Regions from separate parts of the Photobacterium sp. GB-50 genome, predicted to be linked through region 2. Evidence: predicted binding sites of a transcription regulator. Region 2 holds the regulator's gene; each other region holds the start of a gene.
What was found. Region 2 encodes PurR, which represses purine synthesis genes. Its sites were predicted from a motif close to TNANGNAAACGTTTNCNTNA; they were not measured.
Positions count from the first base shown of each region.

Region 1 (5,620 bases), on a different contig from region 2:
TTTGATGAGGTTTTATTTATCCCCATCTGCATAATATGTTGTAAATCGTGGCGTAATAATTGGATTTGTTGGTTACTTTCTAAGGATTCTCGCTTATCTAATTCAGAAGCAATAGACGTAACAGACACCGCTAAGTCACCCACAACTTCACAAACAGGGTTATAGCTAATTTCTAAATCTGCTTGTTGATAACCAATATGAATAATTGGGGTATTTGCATCTTTATTCCAAAGAATCGGATCGTATTCAATGGGGCTATAACCAATGGTGATGATTAAGTCTGCGCTGTTTAACGCAATATCACCGGGTTGGTTTTTAAATAAGCCCACTCGACCTAAAAAGCAGTTGTACAAATCATGAGAAATAACGCCAGCTGCGGCAAACGTATTCACAACGGCAATTGGTGTTTGTTTGAGTAGTTGGCGAATGGCATCAGTAACAAAAGGCTGGCTTGCATCCATACCCAGTAATAACACCGGATTTTTTGCAGCATTAATGCGATCAGCAGCCTGACGAATAGCTTGTGGGTGTGCACCACCGAACAAAATTGGATTAGGCTGTTGTACTGGTTGGTAAGGAATACGATTAGTTAGAATATCTTGCGGTAGACTAACAAAGCTAGCACCTTGGGTAGGTTGCTCTGCAATACGAAAAGCTTTATGTACAACATCAGATACCGAGCCGCTATCCATCACTTCTGCTGAAAATTTGGTGATAGGAGTAAACAGTGAACGGGTATCCATGGATTGGTGAGTATTGTGAGAATACATCGAAAGCGGTACAGCACCTGCAAGTGCAACCACAGGATCACCTTCACTGTTCGCTGTTGCAACGCCTGTGACAAGGTTTGATGCACCCGGGCCAGAGGTCGCTAAACAAATGCCTGCTTTACCCGTTAAACGCCCTGTTGCTGCTGCCATAAACGCTGCATTTTGTTCATGATGACAAATAATGATTTCTGGTCCGTTATCACAAACAGCATCGAAAACAGCATCCACCTTTGCACCTGGAATACCAAAAATGTGTGGAATGTTATGTGCATTTAAAGTTTCAACAACCAGTTCAGCACCAGAGACGGTTTTATCCGACATATAAGCCTCAAAATTATATTTATTAAGTTAATAGGCTCAGGACATTGTTCGTGAATTCGAATTTTATGTGATGAGTGGCACAATTCTATACATTCATCATACAAATCAAATAACTGAAAATGAAAGTTAAATTCTCAATTTACAGATAAATAAGGGGAGGGGGAATTTACGATGTAATAAAAATGCCAGCCTTCATATTAGAAAAGACCGGCATTTTAAGGGAGGAATGGCAATGACAACGATTAAATCATGATGCCTGCAATTAACGCTGATAGAAAACTAACGAGCGTTGAACCGTAAAGCAAACGTAAACCAAAACGTGCGACCATATTACCTTTTTCTTCGTTCACCCCTTTTACAGCACCAGCAATAATACCGATAGAGCTAAAGTTAGCGAATGACACAAGGAAGATAGAAACAATACCTACGGTGTGCGGTGTTAATTCACTTACTTGTTTTTGTAGTGACAGCATTGCTACAAATTCGTTAGCAACAAGCTTGGTTGCCATGATACTACCTGCTTGTAGGGCTTCATGAGCAGGGATACCCATGATCCATGCAAATGGATAGAAAGCGTAGCCAATAACATCTTGGAAGCTAATACCGAATGCAGCATCAAAGCCGGCATTAATCATTGAAATTAGCGCGATAAAACCAATCAGCATTGCCGCTACAATAACCGCGACTTTAAAACCAGTAAGAATATATTCTCCTAACATTTCAAAGAACGTCAGTTTCTCACCACTTTCAGCCGCCATCATCTCATCAATATTCATCTCTGCTTCGTGGTCATATGGGTTAATGATAGAGAGAATAATGAAGGTACTAAACATGTTTAGAAACAAGGCTGCCACGACGTATTTAGGATCGATTAGCTTCATGTAAGAACCGACAATAGACATCGATACGGTTGACATGGCTGTTGCCGCTAACGTGTACATGCGACGCTCAGACATTCTACCGAGAATATCTTTATAGGTGATGAAGTTTTCAGATTGACCGACCATTAAGGCACTAATAGCGTTAAAGGATTCAAGTTTACCCATGCCATTAACTTTTGATAATAAATATCCAAGGCCTTTTATGACATATGGCAAAACTTTGATGTGCTGAAGAATACCAATCAGTGCTGAAATGAATACGATTGGCATTAGAACACTTAAGAAGAAGTTAAAGCCATCATTGTTAGATAGGTTACCAAAGACGAAATTTGTCCCTTCTGCGGCAAAATTGAGTAATCCATTAAATCCATCAGCAAACTCTTTAACGATCCCTGTACCCATTGAGGAGTTAAGCAAGAAGTAGGCTAATCCCATTTCAATAAGCAGTAGCTGAATAATATATCTGTACTTGATGTTTTTACGGTTATTACTTGCAACAAGTGCTAGGGCTGCGATAACGATTAACCCTAAAACAAAATGTAGATAGACCATGTTTGGTTGCTCTCAGTGTGATTCTTATCAAGATATATACTTATGTTTAAATATTTCTTTCTCTCTAAAAGTGACTTAAGTCTCACTTTTTGGTCGCGTAATTTTCTGTCACTATTACGTGCTTAGATGAATTACGATTGCGGCAAACGATTGCAGTTCGAAAGAGCCCTGTCATTACTGGGTTATCGTTATACGCTCATATAACTGTATCATCAACATGCCAAATGAGCATAACTGTGAACTGAATCTCACCTGTAATATGATTGAAAAATACTTTTTAGTGGTTTTGGAATATCGCAGTAGTCCAATCGGTAAAAACACGATGATTAAATAGGCAATTGTAGTCTCTGTGTATATCAAATGTTATTTTTTATTATGTTTAATAAATATGGAAAATAATATTTTAGATAAATAAATTTCAGAATTTTTTAAATATGATTCAATGCTGCACTTAATATTCATTTGTCTTACAAAATGAAATATTATATTCGTGATAATTTAGTGGAATAGAAACGATGAAAAAATCCTCTAAAAATCGTAAGCTATGGTACTTCCATCGACACGATCAGCGTAATGAAACAAGATTGAATAAAAGCTTAAAGGCTAAATAATGCATGTATGGCTAACTTACGTTGATCGTCTAAACGAAAGGCGACTCAACGTAAGTAAGTATACTTATTCAAGAATGGTAGGGACATTAAACCGGTAAGGTGGAACAAAAGGTCGGACACCTTTCTGGCGGTATTTTTTTAAACGCATTAATTGTTTATAGACAATGTAATAACGATTTATATTTGTAACGTAGACAACAGGTTGTTTGCCTATATATCTCCTGGTAATAATTTCAACATTATTAAACCATATATCAGGGTTATAGCCTTTTTCCTTTGCATAACGTCGCATTTTTCTAATATTGCCAGGTCCTGCATTATAAGAGGCGAGTGTCATATACATTCTATTATCATAGGTTAGACTGCTATCATCTAAGTAATTATTTTGGATATAGCGCATATACTTTATACCCGCATGAACATTATTACTTGCTATATAAATGTTAGGAATATTTATATATCGATCTCTTGCTGTACTTGGTAGTACTTGCATGATGCCAACGGCACCTTTATTGGAGACTTTATGCTGATTAAGCCCTGATTCTTGGAAACCCTGAGCCATCATCATTAAATAATCAAAATCATATTCCGTAGAATATTTAAAAAACAGATCAGAAAGTTTTTCCATTTTATCCATATTACTATGGTTCAATAGGTTTGTTATCCAGCCTTGATTATTTAAATACTTGTTATAAATAACATTTCCTAATAATGACCCTGATTTTATTTGTTTAATATACCTATTAACTAATTTCATTAATTTAGGGCTATCTTTTCTCATTGCCCAGGCTATTTCAGCATTTTTCCTTAAAACGAAAGCAGAATTCATGCGTAATTTTGGTAATATCTTGTTCCATATTTTCATCTTATGATCATCTAAAACGGTCATATTCATCAACCCGAGATTAACCATTTCCAACAACTCATAATCTTGCAGTGTTTCTTCTAAAAAATGGATCTTCATTGGCGCTAGGCGTTGGAGTAATAGACGATTATTGACTTCAAGTAGGCTTTGATAGTAGCTCGAACTTTTTCTTACCCAGATATCTTGATTGCTTAGTTGCTCTATTTTTGTAATTTCAGGTGAATCAATATTATTAATAATAACTTCTGAAATATTGGTAAGTACAGGCTCACTAAAGGCGACTTGCTTTTTTCGCTGTTCAGTAATGGTTAAATTAGCGACGGCAAGATCACCATATCCAGTAATTAAGAATTTGATGAGTTGATCTCGATGTACAGGGATCACTTGAATATTGAGTTTTGGATAAGTTTTATGAATATCTAACTCAAAGTGGTGAAGTAATTCAGCGATAATGCCTTTTGGAAGACCATCTTCAATATAGTAAAAACCTAAGTCAGCCGAAACTAATACTCTTAGCACCCTTTTTTTTTCAAGGACGCTAAGATCGCCAGTGTAAGTTGGGCCTGTGAGCGGGGACAGTGCTAAGCCTAAAGCTGTACTAGAAGTAAGGAATAAAGCCAGATATACCCATAAAGGTAATAACAGCCTTTTTAGTTGGTTGTTCATAGAAAACTAAAGCCTTTTGATTTAGCTTGATCCTGTATGGTTAAAATAATCGCATTTCCCAAATCATCCTTAGCCTTTGTGTTCTCATTTTTCGATTGTTTTATGAAGTGTTTTCGTTTTTGCTCTAACGTTGATATCTGTTGTTGCAGCTGTACTCTTTGTGCGATTTGTTGTTTAAGCTTTTCGGTGATTTGTTGGTCATTTAATCCATGATAGTGCTGTTGATCTTTTTTCGCGAACGCTACACCTTGTTCTAAATTTTGTTGGGCAAGCGAAATCAAATCCCAATCTTGTGTTTTATACTGCTTTCCTGCTTTGGCAATACTGCGCTCTGTGCTACTAGATTTAGAAAGGCTTGATGCATTCATATCTTGAGCGATTTGCTGGCTTTTCTTACTTGCCCCTTTTGTACCATAACCGATGTAAGTGTCATTAATTTTACGGCCCAGTTGGATGATATCATCGTCGTAAGGGGTCTCAATATGGGGGGCTTTCTTCTTATGGTCTATATTCAAATATTTGCCATGACTCAGCAGTGCAGGTGTTGCCCACTGTAATTTACGACCTTTTAAATGGGGGCCGCAATATAAGGTGTTGATGATGATATCTTTACTGACTGCTAGAGGAATAGCATGGCTAATCGGAATATCACCTTGTTGAAACTCTTCATTACCTGCAATGATGATTAAACGAAGATCGTCTTGATGGGGGCTCCACTGTAAACGGTTTGTTGCCTCTTGAATTACTTGTGGCGCATATTCTTTACTCCCTCCAATGTTTATTGCAAATAGTGCTTCTGAAAATTGGTCAAGATCTGAGGTGAGTGGTGAGAGTAAACGTAAATAACCATCATATTTTGATTGATGTTCAACACCATATTCAAACAATGCAACTTGTAAAGTAACAGGGCGATCATGTTTAGTGGCTGTTGCGATGGCATTAATGATTGACCAG
Region 1 covers NZ_PYNX01000002.1:443,097-448,716, forward strand. The annotation lists gene alsS (acetolactate synthase AlsS) at 1-1,091, opposite strand, end outside; gene C9J41_RS04630 (NupC/NupG family nucleoside CNT transporter) at 1,334-2,524, opposite strand; gene C9J41_RS04635 (lytic transglycosylase F) at 3,200-4,666, opposite strand; gene C9J41_RS04640 (vWA domain-containing protein) at 4,663-5,620, opposite strand, start outside.
Region 1: C9J41_RS04630 (NupC/NupG family nucleoside CNT transporter) is a predicted target of PurR. The motif match lies at 2,663-2,682, and genes of this name have one in related genera.

Region 2 (5,620 bases):
AATAATAAGGCTAGGCCAAAAACCAAATAATGCCGCTCCGAGCAACGTTAAAATGGCAGCGCCGGGTAAGGAAAGGGCTGTCACGGCAATATAGAGTACAAAGAAAAACAAGTAAGCAGTGAAAAGTTGACTTTCAATCTTTGCTTGTAGGGCTAATTGTTCTTGTTTGATGAACTCAAGGGTAAGGTATTGGCCTAGATCAAAATGTAGCCATAACGCAATAAGGCTGACAATGACCAGCAGTAATAGCGTTTTTTTCTTATTCATTTGCCTGATCCTTTTTCGTTATGTTTTTATCTGATGCTTGCACGTTATCTTGAGCAATATCGTTAGGCGTAATAGGAAGAGAACAAAAGCCTTGTGCTGGCACATCGAGCGCAGTGTTAAATTTCGCCGACAAGTTCTGAAAGCTAACTAAAGCAGTGAGTTCAATAATATCATCACTGCTATACCATTCTTGTAGCGCGACAAGCATTTCATCTGTCACTCGTTTGCCTGTTATTGTCATCGCTTCAGTGTAGGCCAACACAGCGCGTTCTTGATCTGTAAACAGCGTAGAGTGTTGCCAGTTGGCGAGTGCTTTAATTTTATCTTCTGAATCACAACGTTCGGCGAGCTTCATACCATTGGCATCAACACAAAAGGCACAATCGTTTAATTGTGAAACACGCACACAGACCAAAGATCGCATGACATCTTGAATCGGTGACTTCTTACGGTCGAGAAAACCAAAAAAAACTGCGACTAACCAAAATAAAACAGGTTTACGTCCCCATAGCTTTGCAGGGTTTAATACTTGACCATAGTGGCGAGCTTGAAGCCATAGCAAAGGCTTTACCCATAAAGAGTCAATTTTTTTGATCGAAATGCGCATGTTATTCCTTAAAAAACACCCTAAACATAGGGCTTATACGATCTTAGTCAGTAGCAGTAGTAAACATGTAGACCTTAACAACAGACATTGTATTTCATTTAATGATAAATATTTCTTTTTCTTCAATTGGTTGGTGAAAAAATCAGCAGGAGATAAGACAGTTTAAAGCGCCACGTTATTTATTAGTGAGAAGATGGGTTATTGGTCGTATTAGCAAATAATTAGGCATGGAATATAAATAAAGATAATTATCATTTATATAAATCAAGGAGTGCAAAACGGAGGGAATTAATTTAATGGCAAAAGTTTGTTATTATGCAATTAAACCAAATAAATATTGAATTTTATAAAGGAAGATAAGGATAATACGGAAATTATTTTTGAAAGGTATACTTAGAAATAAAAGAATGGGGGCTCTTTTATTCCTAAGTATTTTATATTTAAGACAACTTATATTTTTAAGATAAGGCAGATAATAGTTCATTTCGACGTTGCTCAGGAATAACTGACCAATGTTGACCGCTAATTGCGCCTTCCAATGCCCAAAGCAATTCAATACTCAATGGACTTGTTTGTGATTCTTGAAGTGCTTTATATGCGCCAAGAGAGCCCACTGCTAGAAGTTGTTCAATAGTGTTTATGCCTGCTTTTTTAAGCATTCTTTCATTTGATAATCGTAGATTAGGTAAATCTTTAATTCGGTCAGGTACGCAACTCTCCTTTTCTTGCTTGTCTTTTTCTGCTGCATCCAGTGAATACCTACCTTGAGCTACAATCTTTGTGGGTTCATCCCACCATTGGTCGGGTATTGCATAGTGCTTGGTTACAACAGGGAAGCCACGTTTTTTATAAACATAGGGTTCCAAGCCAGCTTGTTTGAATTCCTTTTCAGTTTCAGCATTTGCACGTAAGTGAAGTTTATCGTTCACAACTAATGCAAACATTGTATCACCAGAAAAAATGCCAAAACCGCCAAACATCGACCGTGATTTTATTGAACCAAAATGGTCAAATAATTTTAATGAATCTTTTAATATTGGTTTATCCATGCTTCTACTCGGTGAAAAAATATGAGTGTCACCTAAACATTAAGAGCGAGGAAATAGATTAATTAATCTACACATTGATACTGTCAATATATTGTTAAGTTTGTGTCATAATATTGTCGGTTCAATAATAATCCTTCGGTAACCCCGCTACCTTGAATTATTAACATAATTTTTAGGCCGGTGGTTTTGCGTCTTAATCTTTCAATTAATTTGCCAGTTCGTGACTATATAAAGTTATATTAAATAATACTTTTAATATTAAATCTAAGCTCTCAAAAATGTGATATTGGTTCAGGTATTTGTTCTTAGCTTATTTTAATAAGCTTTATAATTATAAATACTCATGATTGTTTTTTATAAGTAAAAAAAAAGCCAACAAGGTTAACTTATCGGCTTTTCCTTAACATAGAAAGATAAATTTTATTAGTTGAGATCTTTAACCGATTTTCTCTCAACAAGTTTAGGCGTCATTTCAAAGGTTTGACGCTCATGATTCTTGTCTTTCACACGCTCTAGCAAGATTTCGATGGCCTTTTTACCTAAACGACGTTTAGGCTGGTGGATAGTTGTTAGCGGTGGCGCAAAGTAGGGCGCAAGGTCAATGTTATCGTAGCCAATGATTGAGATATCACCAGGAACACGCAGACCTGCCTGTTCAAAGGTACTGATCAGAGCCATAGCCATAATGTCGTTAAAGCAGAAGATAGCAGTAGGGCGATCTTCCATTGCGATAAACTTATGAGCAGCTTCAACGGCTGACTCACACTCAAAGTCACCGTCAAGTAGCCAATTAGCATTAACAGTGAGATCTGCTTCTTTCATCGCTTTACGGAAGCCCTTTAGGCGCTCTTGACAAGTAGACTTATCAACTTGTCCAGATAAACAGCCAATTTTCTTATGACCATTTTCAATAAGGTGCTTAGTCGCAATATAACCGCCGTTTTCAGCGTTATCTAGAATATTATCAGTATGTGGGCTTTCTGGGCCCCAGTCCATGATAACCATAGGAAGATCATTTTTACGCTCAAGTAAATCGAGCAGCATTTGATCCAGATCGCTGCACATAACCAATAGGCCATCAACACGCTTTTCAGAAAGCATACGCAAGTAATCACGTTGTTTTTCTAAGTTACCTTCGGTGTTACATAAGATCAGTGTGTAGCCTGCACCATAACAATATTCTTCAACACCATGCACAACTTCGGCAAAAAATGGGTTAGTCGATTTAGTGACTAACATGCCGATAGTACGTGTTGTATTACATTTTAAGCTTCGCGCTACTGCACTTGGGGCGTAGTTAAGTTCATCTACTGCAGCCAAAACTTTTTGTTGCGTTGCTTCTGCAACAAAGCGTGTTTTATTAATCACGTGCGACACTGTAGTAGTTGATACACCTGCCATACGTGCAACGTCTTTAATGGTTGCCATATTTATTCTTCTTATCATGGTCAGATTAGGATCTGACAAAGGTTTTTGATACCAAATTGATTAATTACGTAGTCTATGGCTTACGAGTTCACTCGCAGAGATGAAGATCCTTTAGTTATTAGCTACTTAATTATTCAATTTGATACCGAATTATAGGGTGTTGCAATTATCATGGATCATAAACAACTAAAGCCGCAGTAAAATGCGGCATTAGAAGATAGAAACTATTTTTACACTAATTACACATGTAATCGCTTGCGATCACATTTTACTGTGTGTTTTGCGTTGTGCAATCTTTCTATTCAACTTGATTGAATTAATTGATCATTAACCGTAAAAACTCGATGTTTGTCATGCTAATAGCTTCAATTTATTGTGTATATCTAGTCATTAATAGATAAAACGTTAAAAAACAGAATGATTGGCTGATAAAAGATAAGGAAAATCACCACTTGGATGAGTATGAACACTGACAGGCCAACCATATAAGGTATCTATTACTTCAGGAGTAAGAACTTGTGTTGGCGTGCCGTCGGCTTTTATTTCTCCTTCATTAAGGAAAATCATCCGATCAGTGTATTGGGCTGCAAGGTTTAAATCGTGCAATACCACAATTACAGCGGCGCCTTGTATAGCCATATTTTGGGCAATTTGTAAGGTGTGGTGCTGGTGGGCGAGATCGAGTGCTGAGGTGGGTTCATCTAACATCAAGATACATTTATCACCGGCTTTACTGAGTTGTGTTAAAACCCGGGCAAGGTGTACACGCTGTTTTTCACCCCCCGATAAGGTGGGGTAGAGACGTTTAGCTAAATTGTTAATATCAACGTATTGCATGCTTGATGCTGTTGCATCTTTCAGTTCAGGCGAAGTGAGCTGCAATGGAATTGCGCCTAGCTCGACAACTTCTTTCGCGGTAAAGGCAAACGATAATGCGCTATGTTGTGGAAGGACACCTAAGTGACATGCCAATTCTTCCCGAGCCCAATTATTAAGCGGTTGATCAAAGAAAGAAACCGTGCCTGATTTTGGCGTAATCTCACCACATAATACTTTTAACAGGGTACTTTTACCTGCACCGTTTGGCCCAAGTAATGCGGTGACTTCTCCTGCGTGAATATCAATATCAAGATGATTTAGCAGGACTTTATCACCGAATTGTAATGATAAGTCGCGAGCCTGAATAACACAGACTTTGTCGCTACTTGCTGTAAAATCGACCTTTGCTGAATGATTTAACGTCATGACATCTGACTCTTTTGATTAACTAATAAATAGATAAAGAAAGGCGCGCCTAACATGGCGGTGATGATCCCAACCGGCAGTTCTTGAGGCGAGAATGCGCTTCGAGCAATCATATCGGCAACCAAGAGGATTAATCCGCCAAGTAAAGCCGAAATTGGCAATAAGGTTTTATGATTTGGACCTGTTAGCATTCTCCCCACATGAGGAATAACCAAGCCAATAAAGCCAATCGGGCCACAAACGGCAACAGTCATACCCACTCCCGCAGCACATGTAATAATTAAATTACGTTTTAGTTTTTGGGTGTTAACCCCCATATGTCGAGCTTCAGCTTCGCCTAATAACAACGCGTTTAAATTACTGGTATGACGATAAAAATAGGTAAAGAGTAACCCGAATGTGCAATAGGCGAGAATAATGCCTGTCCATGTTGCACCAGCCAGTGAACCCATTGACCACAATGATAAATCACGTAAGGCTTGATCGTCGGCAACATAATTGAGTAACCCAAGCCCTGCGCCTGAAATTGCGGTTATCGCGACACCAGCGAGTAGCATGATCATCACCGATGTGCCGTTTTTATCTGTGCCTAAGCGATAAACTAAAACGGTGCTGATTGCGCCGCCAATAAAGGCAAAAATAGGCACAATAGCGAAGTTTAAAAGCTGAGGGAATGATGCGGTGAGAGGGGCAAATAAGACAATGGCCAATGCAGCACCTAAGCCTGCACCGCCCGTGATTCCGATGATCCCAGGATCTGCAAGCGGGTTGCGAAACAGTCCCTGTAGTACAGCGCCACATACAGCTAAAATTGCACCGATAGCAAAACAGAGAAGCGTACGTGGTAAACGAATTTGATGGATCACTAGGCTGACATGTTTAGCAAGTTCATGATCACCGGGTAATAGTGCTAACAAACTTTGTTTATAACTGATCGCCATAGGACCTATAACAATAGAAGAAAGCCCTGTAAAAATAAGTAAGGCGATACTTATTATATAAATATGATGGGCTGAGAAGCGTT
Region 2 covers NZ_PYNX01000017.1:10,680-16,299, forward strand. The annotation lists gene C9J41_RS16925 (FAD-dependent oxidoreductase) at 1-267, opposite strand, end outside; gene C9J41_RS16930 (carboxymuconolactone decarboxylase family protein) at 260-874, opposite strand; gene C9J41_RS16935 (TfoX/Sxy family DNA transformation protein) at 1,333-1,923, opposite strand; cyclic di-GMP riboswitch class I at 2,058-2,148, opposite strand; gene purR (HTH-type transcriptional repressor PurR) at 2,347-3,351, opposite strand; gene C9J41_RS16945 (heme ABC transporter ATP-binding protein) at 3,757-4,596, opposite strand; gene C9J41_RS16950 (iron ABC transporter permease) at 4,593-5,620, opposite strand, start outside.

Region 3 (5,620 bases), on a different contig from region 2:
ATGTCGATTTAAAACAAAAAAAGACGCCTTATCGGCGTCTTATTAATCAATCTTAGTTTACAGCAGCAAAGCAATAAACCTTGATAAAGGGAGAATGCTTATCGCTTAGCGATTGGATCGACAAACGTTACTGCCATATCCCACGGTTGTTCAATCCACGTTTCTTGTGGGATATCAACAACGTAATCATCAACTAAATGTTGACCTGCAGGTTTTGCGCATACTGTTACAAATTTACCACGTGGGTACAGTTCACGAATTTTTTCAGCAGTACCGCCCGTGTCGACTAAATCATCAACAATAATAAAGCCTTCACCATCACCTTCTGCTTTCTTGATCACACGCATATCACGTTGGTGATCATGATCGTAGCTTGAGATACATACGGTATCTACATGACGGATACCCAGTTCACGCGCCAAAATAGCAGCAGGAACAAGACCGCCACGGCTAACAGCAATAATACCTGTCCACTGCTCAGCAGGTAGCAACTTTTCAGCTAGCTGACGAGTGTAAGTTTGCATGTTATCCCAAGTGATGATGAATTTATTACTCATAGATAAAGAACCTCTGGATCAACGATGTTAAATCGCCCTAAATAGATAAAGCTTTATGAAATCTAAAACTTAAAGAAAAATTATTTTTGCAAGGAACAATGCTGAAATAACCCAAACACTGATATTTACATCACGCCCCTTACCACTCATTGCTTTAACCGCAGCATAAGTGATAAAACCAAGGCCAATACCTTCAGCGATAGAATAAGTTAAAGGCATCAACAAACAAACCACAACAACCGGTGCAGCTTCTGTTAGATCACGCCAATCAATTGCCACTAACCCCGACATCATCAAAATCGCGACGTAGAATAATGCACCAGCCGTTGCGTAGGCAGGTACCATGCCAGCTAATGGAGCAAAAAATAGAGCGAGTAAGAATAATACACCAACCGTTACCGCAGTAAGACCGGTACGACCTCCGACTGCGACACCGGACACACTCTCGACAAAAGAAGTGGTATTCGATGTACCCAATAAGGCACCAACAGAGGTTGCTGTACTATCTGCAAGTAACGCGCGATTTAAGCGTGGCAACTTGCCATCTTCACCGATTAAGTTTGCTTTTGTCGCAACACCGACAAGCGTACCTGCGGTATCAAATAAATCGACAAACAAGAAAGCAAACACAATTGAAATCAGGCCAACTTCCATTGCCCCCGAAAAATCTAATTGCATAAAGGTTGGTGCAATGCTTGGTGGCATTGACATAATGCCGCCATAAGTCACTTCACCAAATGCAATACTCAACCCAGTAACAATTAAGATTGCAATCAAGACTGCAGCTTTAAAGCCACGATGAACAAGCGCTATGGTTAGAAAGAAACCAAGTGCTGCCATCACAACAGGAAAACTGGTTAGATCGCCTACTTGTACTAACGTCGCAGGGTTATCTACGACAATGCCTGAACTCTGTAATGCAATGAAGGCAAGGAATAAACCTATACCTGCAGAAATTCCGGTTCGCAGCGCCATTGGTATGGAGTTAATGATCCATTCCCGTACTTTTAATAAACTTAACGCAATAAAACACAAACCTGATAAGAAAACAGCGGCTAACGCAACTTGCCATGTATACCCCATGCCTAGCACAACGGTATAAGTAAAGAAGGCATTTAAGCCCATGCCTGGTGCTTGTGCGACAGGATAGTTAGCAAAAAATCCCATCACAAAACAACCGATCATCGCTGCTAAACAGGTTGCAACAAATACTGCACCTTTATCCATTCCCGTACTGGATAGCATAGTAGGGTTTACAAAAATGATGTAAGCCATGGTCAGGAATGTTGTTAAGCCAGCAAGCAACTCCGTTCGCACAGTTGTGCCGTGTTCCTTTAGTTTAAATAACTTCTCAAGCATGTTTCTCTGTTCCTTGGAGATTGACACGTTAGTATTAAGCAAAAGAAAACGTTTGCGTTCTCAATTCGAGCGCGATTATAAACATCAGATCTATCAATTTCCAGAAAATATCGAGTAAATGCACAAAACTAAGACTAATAAATTTAATTTTGTTTTTTTGGCTTTTAAGAACAGATAATTAGCAATATAAAATCAATGCATTAGCTAAAATATTCCAAATTAATATATTTCATCTATTTTATATTTATGAGATCTACAGCAATAAAACGTACTAAGGATCACATCGCGATGTGTGACTAACTTGTTATGACGATTTAAAGGTAAAAAAACGCCGCTTCAAAGCGAAGCGGCGGCGAATGTTGCAAATAATCGCTCACGATTATTTAGTATTCTCAAGTTAGGGGGTGAACAAGCTGTTCGGCTAACTAGTCAGCAACTAGATAACAAAATTCTTAGTAACCAAAGTAATTAGGGTAAGTAAAGTTACCTGTATATACAGAGCGGTTATTCCAAAAGTGTGTAATTGAATCAAAAATTTTCATTTTAAATCACCTTATAAATAAGTAATCCAAATTAACCACATAAATATTTATGCGCTTAATCCTTGGAGGGGAAAGACCATCGTGGTCGCACTTATCTCGGTTCCATGGAGGCGATATCTCGGGTTCATCCTGAACGTGTACAGTGTTTTCTCATACCTTTATGAGACTGTCTAAATCATAACCATTACGTAATTTACTTTCAAGCGTTTCCTTTAACCTCGTCACACTTTTTACAAAAAAACATTGTTAAACCAATTTTGATGTAATTTTTTTTCAATTTTGATCGGTTAAATCTTGCTTTATGATCAAGAAAATAAATATAAGAAATAATTACGTAATCATCAGCTCAATGTATACAAGTCAAGCGCCGTTAATACTTATTCATTATCGTATTCGTGGTTTAAGATTTTACTTTTTTCTCTACCTCCACCGAAGTCTGAATGATATGCTAAAAAAAATGCGATGGAGTAAATCGCTACTTATATATGTCATTTGACGGCTAATAGCCTGACAAGTGTCACTGGACCAAAATTCTATAAAGGTAGGCTTCCGTGTCTGAAATCAGTCAACTATCTCCTCAAGCTGTATGGCAATTTTTCGATCAAATTTGTTCGATCCCTCATCCTTCTAAATATGAAGAACAATTAGCACAATTCATCATTGAGTTTGCTAAAAAAGAAGGCTTAGATGTTCGCCGTGATGAAACAGGTAACGTCATTATTAAAAAGCCAGCAACAGCAGGCATGGAAAACCGTAAAGGTGTGGTACTTCAAGCGCACATCGACATGGTTCCACAGAAAAATGAAGAAACCGTTCACGACTTCACAACAGATCCTATCCAACCTTTCATTGACGGTGAATGGGTAACGGCAAAAGGTACAACATTAGGTGCTGATAACGGTATGGGTATGGCAAGCTGTCTTGCGGTACTGGCTGCTAAAGATATCGAACATGGCCCATTAGAAGTACTACTTACTATTGATGAAGAAGCTGGCATGACCGGTGCTTTTGGTCTTAAAGAAGGTTGGTTAGAAGGTGACATTCTACTAAACACTGACTCTGAGCAAGAAGGCGAAGTCTACATGGGTTGTGCTGGCGGTGTAGACGGCGCAATCACACTTGATATAAAGCGTGAAGCAACACCAGCAGATCACCAAGCAATTAAATTAGTCCTAAAGGGCTTAAAAGGCGGTCACTCTGGTTGTGATATTCATACTGGCCGTGGCAACGCAAACAAATTACTGGCTCGCTTTTTAGTCTCTCATGCAGACGATCTTGGCTTACGTATTAACAACTTCACAGGCGGTAGCCTACGTAACGCAATTCCTCGTGAAGCGTCGGCGATTGTTACCCTACCAGCTAAACATGTTGATCAACTAAATACATTATTCGCTCATTACCAAACGCTACTAAGTGCTGAGCTTGGTCATGTAGAAACAGATATCAACCTATTTACTGAATCTGCTGAACTACCAACAGATGTAATGGTAATGGCAGATCAAACACGTCTAATCAATGTATTAAACGTCTGCCCTAACGGTGTTATCCGTATGAGCGATGACATTGAGGGCGTTGTTGAAACATCGCTAAATATGGGTGTTATCACGACAGAAAGCGATAAAGTGATCGTACTTTGCTTAGTCCGTTCTTTAACTGACTCTGGTCGTAGCTATGTAGAAAGCATGTTGCAATCATTAGCAACCTTAGCAGGCGCACAATGTGAGTTTTCTGGTACATATCCAGGTTGGAAGCCAGACGCTGATTCTGAAATCATGCACGTATTCCGTGACATGTACCAAGAGATGTATGGTAATAAACCCAACATCATGGTGATCCACGCAGGTCTTGAGTGTGGCTTATTTAAAGAACCGTACCCTGAAATGGACATGTTATCATTTGGTCCTACCATCAAGTTCCCACACTCACCTGATGAGAAAGTGAAAATTGATACCGTTCAAATGTTCTGGGATCAAATGATTGCAGTACTTAAAAATATTCCTGTTAAAAAATAAACTTACGGAATAACAAAAACGGGCTTAACGTGATCTCATGTTAAGCCCGTTTTTATATGCACTGTAATAAATGTGTCAACAGAGAAGGTTCTGTTTTCATCTAATCAAAAACCAAAAGAAAGCTGTTGCGCTTTTAAACCAACCTCTAACCCAACACTTAAGCCTATTAAGCGTATTTCACGAGAATTTTGTCGGGTCATCGCTTCTTTTAATAAATCGATAAATTGCGCTTTATCTAATTTAGGATAAATATGCTCAACCGTAGTTTGTTGAAAGTCTGCAAATTTTAACTTTATACCTTGCTTGGCAATATCTAACTCAGGCCGTACTTTACGTAATCGTTGCTCAAGCTCAGGATATAACTGATCAACCACTTGCCAACACTGATCAAAACTTGAAATATTTTGACTAAAGGTACGCTCTACCCCAACCGACTTTCGTTGTCGTTCAACAATCACTTCACGCTCGTCAATACCGTGTGCTCGAGACCATAATGATTGCCCAAATTTGCCAAATTGCTGTAGCAGTAAATGACGGTCATAATTTTGTACATCACGACCAATATACAAGCCTTTCTCATGGAGTTTTTGAATAGTTACCTTTCCTACCCCAGGTATTTTTTCTAGTTTTAGTTCAGCAACAAAACTATCCACATCTTCAGGTGTAACCACATATTGACCATTAGGCTTATTCAGATCTGAAGCAACTTTGGCAATAAACTTCACCGGAGCCACACCCGCAGAAGCGGTGAGCTGTAACTCCTCTTCAATTGCACGGCGAATATCCTGAGCAATTAAGGTCGCAGAGCCATGAAGCATTTCGCAATCAGATACATCTAAATATGCTTCATCTAAGGATAATGGCTCGATTTTATCCGTGTACCTTAAGAAAATAGCCCGTATCTGTTGGGATATTTCACGATAAACCTGCATTCTGCCTGGCACTAAGGTTAAGTGTGGGCATAATTTTAAAGCATGAGCCGTTGGCATTGCTGAATGAATACCATATTTACGGGCTAAGTAATTACAAGTACTGACGACGCCTCGCGTCGAGCGGCCACTAATTGCTATCGGAATATCACGTAAAGCTGGATTATCACGAGCTTCAACGGCAGCATAGAAACAATCCATATCGACATGAATAATTTTCC
Region 3 covers NZ_PYNX01000001.1:540,976-546,595, forward strand. The annotation lists gene gpt (xanthine phosphoribosyltransferase) at 99-557, opposite strand; gene C9J41_RS02445 (NCS2 family permease) at 627-1,916, opposite strand; gene C9J41_RS02450 (aminoacyl-histidine dipeptidase) at 3,010-4,470, shown strand; gene dinB (DNA polymerase IV) at 4,575-5,620, opposite strand, start outside.
Region 3: C9J41_RS02445 (NCS2 family permease) is a predicted target of PurR. The motif match lies at 1,957-1,976, and genes of this name have one in related genera.

Region 4 (5,620 bases), on a different contig from region 2:
AAAGAGACTCACACCGATGTTGGTGATCGCACCAATGATGCTGTTAGGGTTAATGGTTCTCAACTTGCAGCAAAAATTGTAGGTGAAGGGGGAAACTTAGGCTTAACCCAGTTAGGTCGAGTTGAATTTGCGAAAGCTGGTGGTCGAGTGAATACCGATTTTATCGATAATGTTGGTGGGGTTGATTGCTCAGATAATGAAGTGAACATCAAAATTTTACTCAATAGCCTAGTGACCGCTGATGAGCTGACATTTAAACAGCGTAATAGTATTTTAGAAAAGATGGAAGATGAGGTTGCTGACATTGTATTAGATGATGCCTATCGCCAAAGTGAATCTATTTCAGTAACAGAGCAACAGCAAGTACAACTATTAAAGGAACAAACGCGGTTTATTCATTTACTGGAACGACAGGGCAAATTGGATCGAAGCCTGGAATGTCTACCTGATGATGAAACATTAGTAGAGCGTGAAAAGGCAGGGATTGGCTTAACACGACCAGAAATTGCCGTGCTGGTGGCTTACGGTAAAATGGTGTTAAAAGAAAAACTCGTTAATCACGATATAGCCAGTGATCCTTATCATTCCCGTCTATTACCTGCTTACTTCCCACAATTTTTACAAGATAACTACAGATCACAAATGGAAAACCATCCATTACGACGTGAATTAATCGCAACATCATTAGCTAATTTGATGTCGAATGAAATGGGATGCAATTTTGTTACTCGGCTGCAAGAAGAAACGGGGGCAACGATAAATGAAATTTCAGCCTCTTACTCAATAGGGCGTGAGATCTTTAAGTTTGACCAGATTTTTAGTGAAATTAGAGCATTAGATAATCAAGTTTCAGCACAAACACAATATGACATGCTTTATCGTTCAAGGCGTATGTTGCGTCGGGTCACACGATGGTTCCTACGCAATAGAGAGCACAAGTTAGGTATAGAACAACAAATAGTGTTCTATCAACCCTTTGTTGAGCAGTTACGAAATGAATTAGATAGTTACCTTGTAACTGAAGAAGTGGTAGAGCATGAAGAGCAAGCGAATGAAATGATCCGCAAAGGGGTACCTGAGCGGTTGGCCAAAAACATTTCACGCTTAACCAGTTTATATTCAGCCATGGATATAGCGCAAATTGCAAAAGAGATGGACGTTAACATATCGCATATTGCAAGAGTGTACTTTGTACTAGGAGCGCAACTATCACTTCATTGGTTCTTAAAGCAAATTCAAAACCAAGCTGTTGAGAATAATTGGCAAGCATTAGCAAGAGCTTCATTTCGTGAAGATCTAGATTGGCAACAAAGACAATTAACAACAGCGGTTATAATGACAAGTACTGCTAAGCCAGAAGAAAGTATATCACTATGGATGGAACAACATAAAAAAGCGGTTGATCGATGGGAGAGTGTACTGGCTGAATTTAAAGTCGGTAATGCGCATGAGTTTGCAAAGTTCTCTGTCGCTTTACGTGAATTAACCATTCTAAATCTCAACTCAAGGCCGATACAGTAGTCTGTGTACTTATAGTCACCGCCTAATAAGATGGTATAAGCTACGGTGTAACATATATAGTGACAATGTAACTTTTTACGATGTTATTATGTTACATTGTCACTATTTAAGTGTTAACAATAAGGTTATAAAAATAATACGTTACTTTTTTCACAACTAAAAAGAAAACGATTGCTTTTATGTGTAATAAATTGTGAAACCACGAAACTATAACTTATTGTTAAACAAAGGTTTAATTTCTAAGTTACTGTTTTATTGACAATAATCAAAAAAATAACGATTGAAGTTAACAGAATAACTGTGAATAATACCATCCCGTTTATTCGGGACTTATTTTGGAGTTACAATGTTATACCGCATCGCACGTTCTGCTATTTTTCAGTTGGATGCTGAAAAAGCACACGACCTCGCTATTGAGAACTTTTCTCGCTTTACTGGCACTCCATTAGAACTTTTCTACCGACAAAATCTTCCTGCACGTCCTGTCGAAGTTATGGGGCTTACATTCAAAAACCCTGTTGGCTTAGCGGCTGGTCTTGATAAAAACGGCGAATGTATTGATGCATTTGGTGAAATGGGTTTCGGCTTTGTTGAAGTAGGGACCGTGACACCTCGTCCACAGCCTGGTAATGATAAACCTCGTCTTTTCCGTTTGATCCCAGCAGAAGGCATTATCAACCGTTTTGGTTTTAATAACCTTGGTGTTGATAATCTTGTTGAGAATGTAAAGAAAGCAAAATTTGACGGCATCATTGGTATTAATATCGGTAAAAATAAAGATACACCGATAGAAAAGGGTGTTGAAGATTACATTATTTGTATGGAAAAAGTTTATCAATATGCTGGTTATATTGCTGTAAATATTTCGTCACCGAATACACCGGGATTACGTAGCTTACAATATGGTGAAGCTTTAGATGATCTGCTTTCCCAGCTTAAAGCTAAACAAGCTGAATTAGCGAAACAACATGATAAGTATGTTCCTCTAGCACTTAAGATCGCTCCCGATCTTGATGATCATGAGATTCAACAGGTATGTGATTCTTTGATCCGTAATAATATAGATGGTGTGATTGGAACAAATACCACATTGGATCGCTCTTTGGTTCAAGGGATGGAACATTGTGATGAAGCGGGGGGCTTAAGCGGTCGTCCTTTGCAAAACAAGAGTACTGAAGTTATTCGAAAAATGTCAGAAGCATTAAATGGCGCAGTACCAATCATTGGTGTCGGTGGTATTGATTCTGCAATGGCTGCTCGCGAGAAGATGATGGTTGGTGCAAGCCTAGTACAGGTTTATTCTGGCTTTATTTATCATGGCCCACGTTTAGTTAAAGATATTGTAAACGGTCTTTAACTGTTGGCTATCGCTCTCGTACTGAAGTATTAAATTTAAATATCTTCTGACATACGAAAACCCAGCTTAGTGAATACTAGGCTGGGTTTTTAATTATGTACTTAGTCTATTTGTATCAAATATACATCTGATTTACTCGTGATAGAACCGCTATTTTCCCCTTTTATTTTATGAATACGCGAGTAGAATTAAGCTAAAATTTAAACATATGATCACAGATACAAAATAAATCACTGTCTTTCAGGAGTAAGAACGTGTTAAAGCCAAATAATTCATGGAAATGGTATTTTGACGCTGAAATGAATTCACTCATGCTTGAGTTGAATGACGATATGCTTTTCCGTGTATCGTTACCAAGTAAGCTGCTTACCCCAGAAGCTAAAATAAGTGATATTTTTAATGTTGATGATATTGAAGCCTATCAAAACTTCCAAGAGCAGATTGCTCATCTGCCAATTTCTGCAGCTAGAAAATGTGAATTAGCATTAAATGCTACAGCCGCACGACGTTTCCATAAGCCTATGATGCCAAAAAGTTGGTATTTCGCACCTCAACAAGGTGTAGAGCCGTTACAGGGACAAGTTATTACTTTAATGACGGCTTCTTGTACTGCCCATTACGTTGTGATTGAAAACAGTGGGGTCGCGAGTCTCTGTATGCTTGCTGATGTTGCTACTGTTGATTTAGACGGCCTTAAAAGCATGGAGTTCTGCGAAACCATTAAAGTTATGAATGATCGAATGGCTCCCTGTTTTGTAGAAACTGAACAGCGACATTTTGCGCTTGTCGGTTAGTCGTTTCTTCATCTCATATTTTTGTCGTATATCCTTATCAGTCTCCCGGTAGATAGCAGTATTTGTTATCTTTTGTAGTAAAAGCCCATTAAATTTAGGCTAATTTGCTATCTTTCTTATGCTGTCCAGTACGGCCTCCCTTAGTATATTTGCATGCTTTTCTCTATTAGATGGTGAGAAAGATATCACCTTTTATTGAGATAGTTATCGTCCAAATCTCTCATTTTTATATCCATTTTCTTTGTAACTAACGATAACAACATAACTACTGTTATCTACATACCGCATCATCAATTTCTGTAATTCATGATAGTTACGCTTCCTTGTAGGTATTCAAGATAGGTTAGAGCGTATATTTGTATTCGTTAACTGACTTCATTGCTACTCAGTAAGGTATATCCACCATTTTTCTGGTTAAAAATTACACTAAAAATATGTCATAGATCTCAAAATTCTTATATATAGCCAGACAATTCTTACTGCTTTATTTAAGTAAAACCTGATGGTTTATGACGTTAATTTCTTTGTTACATTACGTTTGATTGACAATCCCTTCCTCTTTTTCCTGCGTTAATAGTGAAGTAGTGGTTGTGTAATAGCGTTGGAATAATTTATTCCACCAAAGGGCGGGTGATAATATTGAATAGGGGTATTTAGCGTAAAAAATTTTTAAGCTCTTGAATGTTAAAGATAAATCAAATGTCACTCAGGGTGAGAAATTGCTTTGAGGGTGGTTTTCATTATTCCAGATTAATGATTTGTTCTTTGTTTGATGAGAATCGTTAAATATGACTTTTAGCGTTGTATTGGTCGCAAGTTTTGCAGGTAAGTGAAGATGTTTGTTGTTACATCCTCTTTGATTGAGAACGTACTGATTGAAGAATGAATTTTTTTTCCTAAATGAGCCATTTCATTATGGTTTTGACGAGGCATTTTTTGTGATTTCAGTTATAATTCCTCGCAATATTAGTGTGAAAAGAACTCCATGAATCAATATCTAGCGATTACTTCCCGCGGCCTTGAAAATTTGCTTGCGGATGAATTAGAACAATTAGGTGCACAGAACATTCAAGTTGTGCATGCCGGTGTCCGTTTTAAAGCAGAACAAGCAACAGCTTACCGTTGTTGTCTATGGACACGAATCTCATCACGTATCATTCAAGTACTGAGTGAATTTAACGTTCGTGATGATATGGACTTGTACTTAGGTGCAACAGCTATCAACTGGATGAACTACTTTGATAGCAATACACGTATTGTGGTCGATTTTAATGGTACTAACCGTGAAATCCGTAATAGCCAATACGGTGCAATGAAAATTAAAGATGCGATTGTAGACCGATTTACAAAAGCGGATTTACGTCGTCCTAACATTGACCGCGAGCGTCCTGATCTACGTATTCATATGCGTCTATCTGGTGAGAAAGGTATTCTTGGTCTTGATATGGCCGGTAGCGGTTTACACCAACGTGGTTACCGTAGTGAAGCGGGTAAAGCACCACTGCGTGAAACCCATGCTGCTGCACTTGTTATGAAAAGTGGCTGGACACCAGAACAAGCATTGTTAGATCCAATGTGTGGTTCAGGTACTTTAGTGATTGAAGCTGCGATGATAGCCGCTGAAATTGCACCAGGTCTTAAACGTAAGCGTTGGGGCTTTGAATCAATCAAAGACTTTGACCAAGAAGCTTGGTTAGAGATCCATGCAGAAGCAACGGTTAAATCTCGTCGTGGTCCTGCAAAAGTCACGACCAAGTTCTTTGGTCGTGAAATGGATCGTCGTGTATTAGCGATTGCTCGTGATAATGCGGGTCGTGCTGGTGTTAAAGATCTGATTGATTTTGAATATGGTGATGCCACACAGCTTGTTCGCCCTGAAGGGTTCGAAACAGGCATTATTCTTTGTAACCCTCCATATGGTGAACGTTTAGGTACAACCCCTGAACTT
Region 4 covers NZ_PYNX01000008.1:12,894-18,513, reverse strand. The annotation lists gene C9J41_RS11950 (NAD-glutamate dehydrogenase) at 1-1,521, shown strand, start outside; gene pyrD (quinone-dependent dihydroorotate dehydrogenase) at 1,868-2,878, shown strand; gene C9J41_RS11940 (cell division protein ZapC) at 3,133-3,672, shown strand; gene rlmKL (bifunctional 23S rRNA (guanine(2069)-N(7))-methyltransferase RlmK/23S rRNA (guanine(2445)-N(2))-methyltransferase RlmL) at 4,658-5,620, shown strand, end outside.
Region 4: pyrD (quinone-dependent dihydroorotate dehydrogenase) is a predicted target of PurR. The motif match lies at 1,681-1,700, and genes of this name have one in related genera.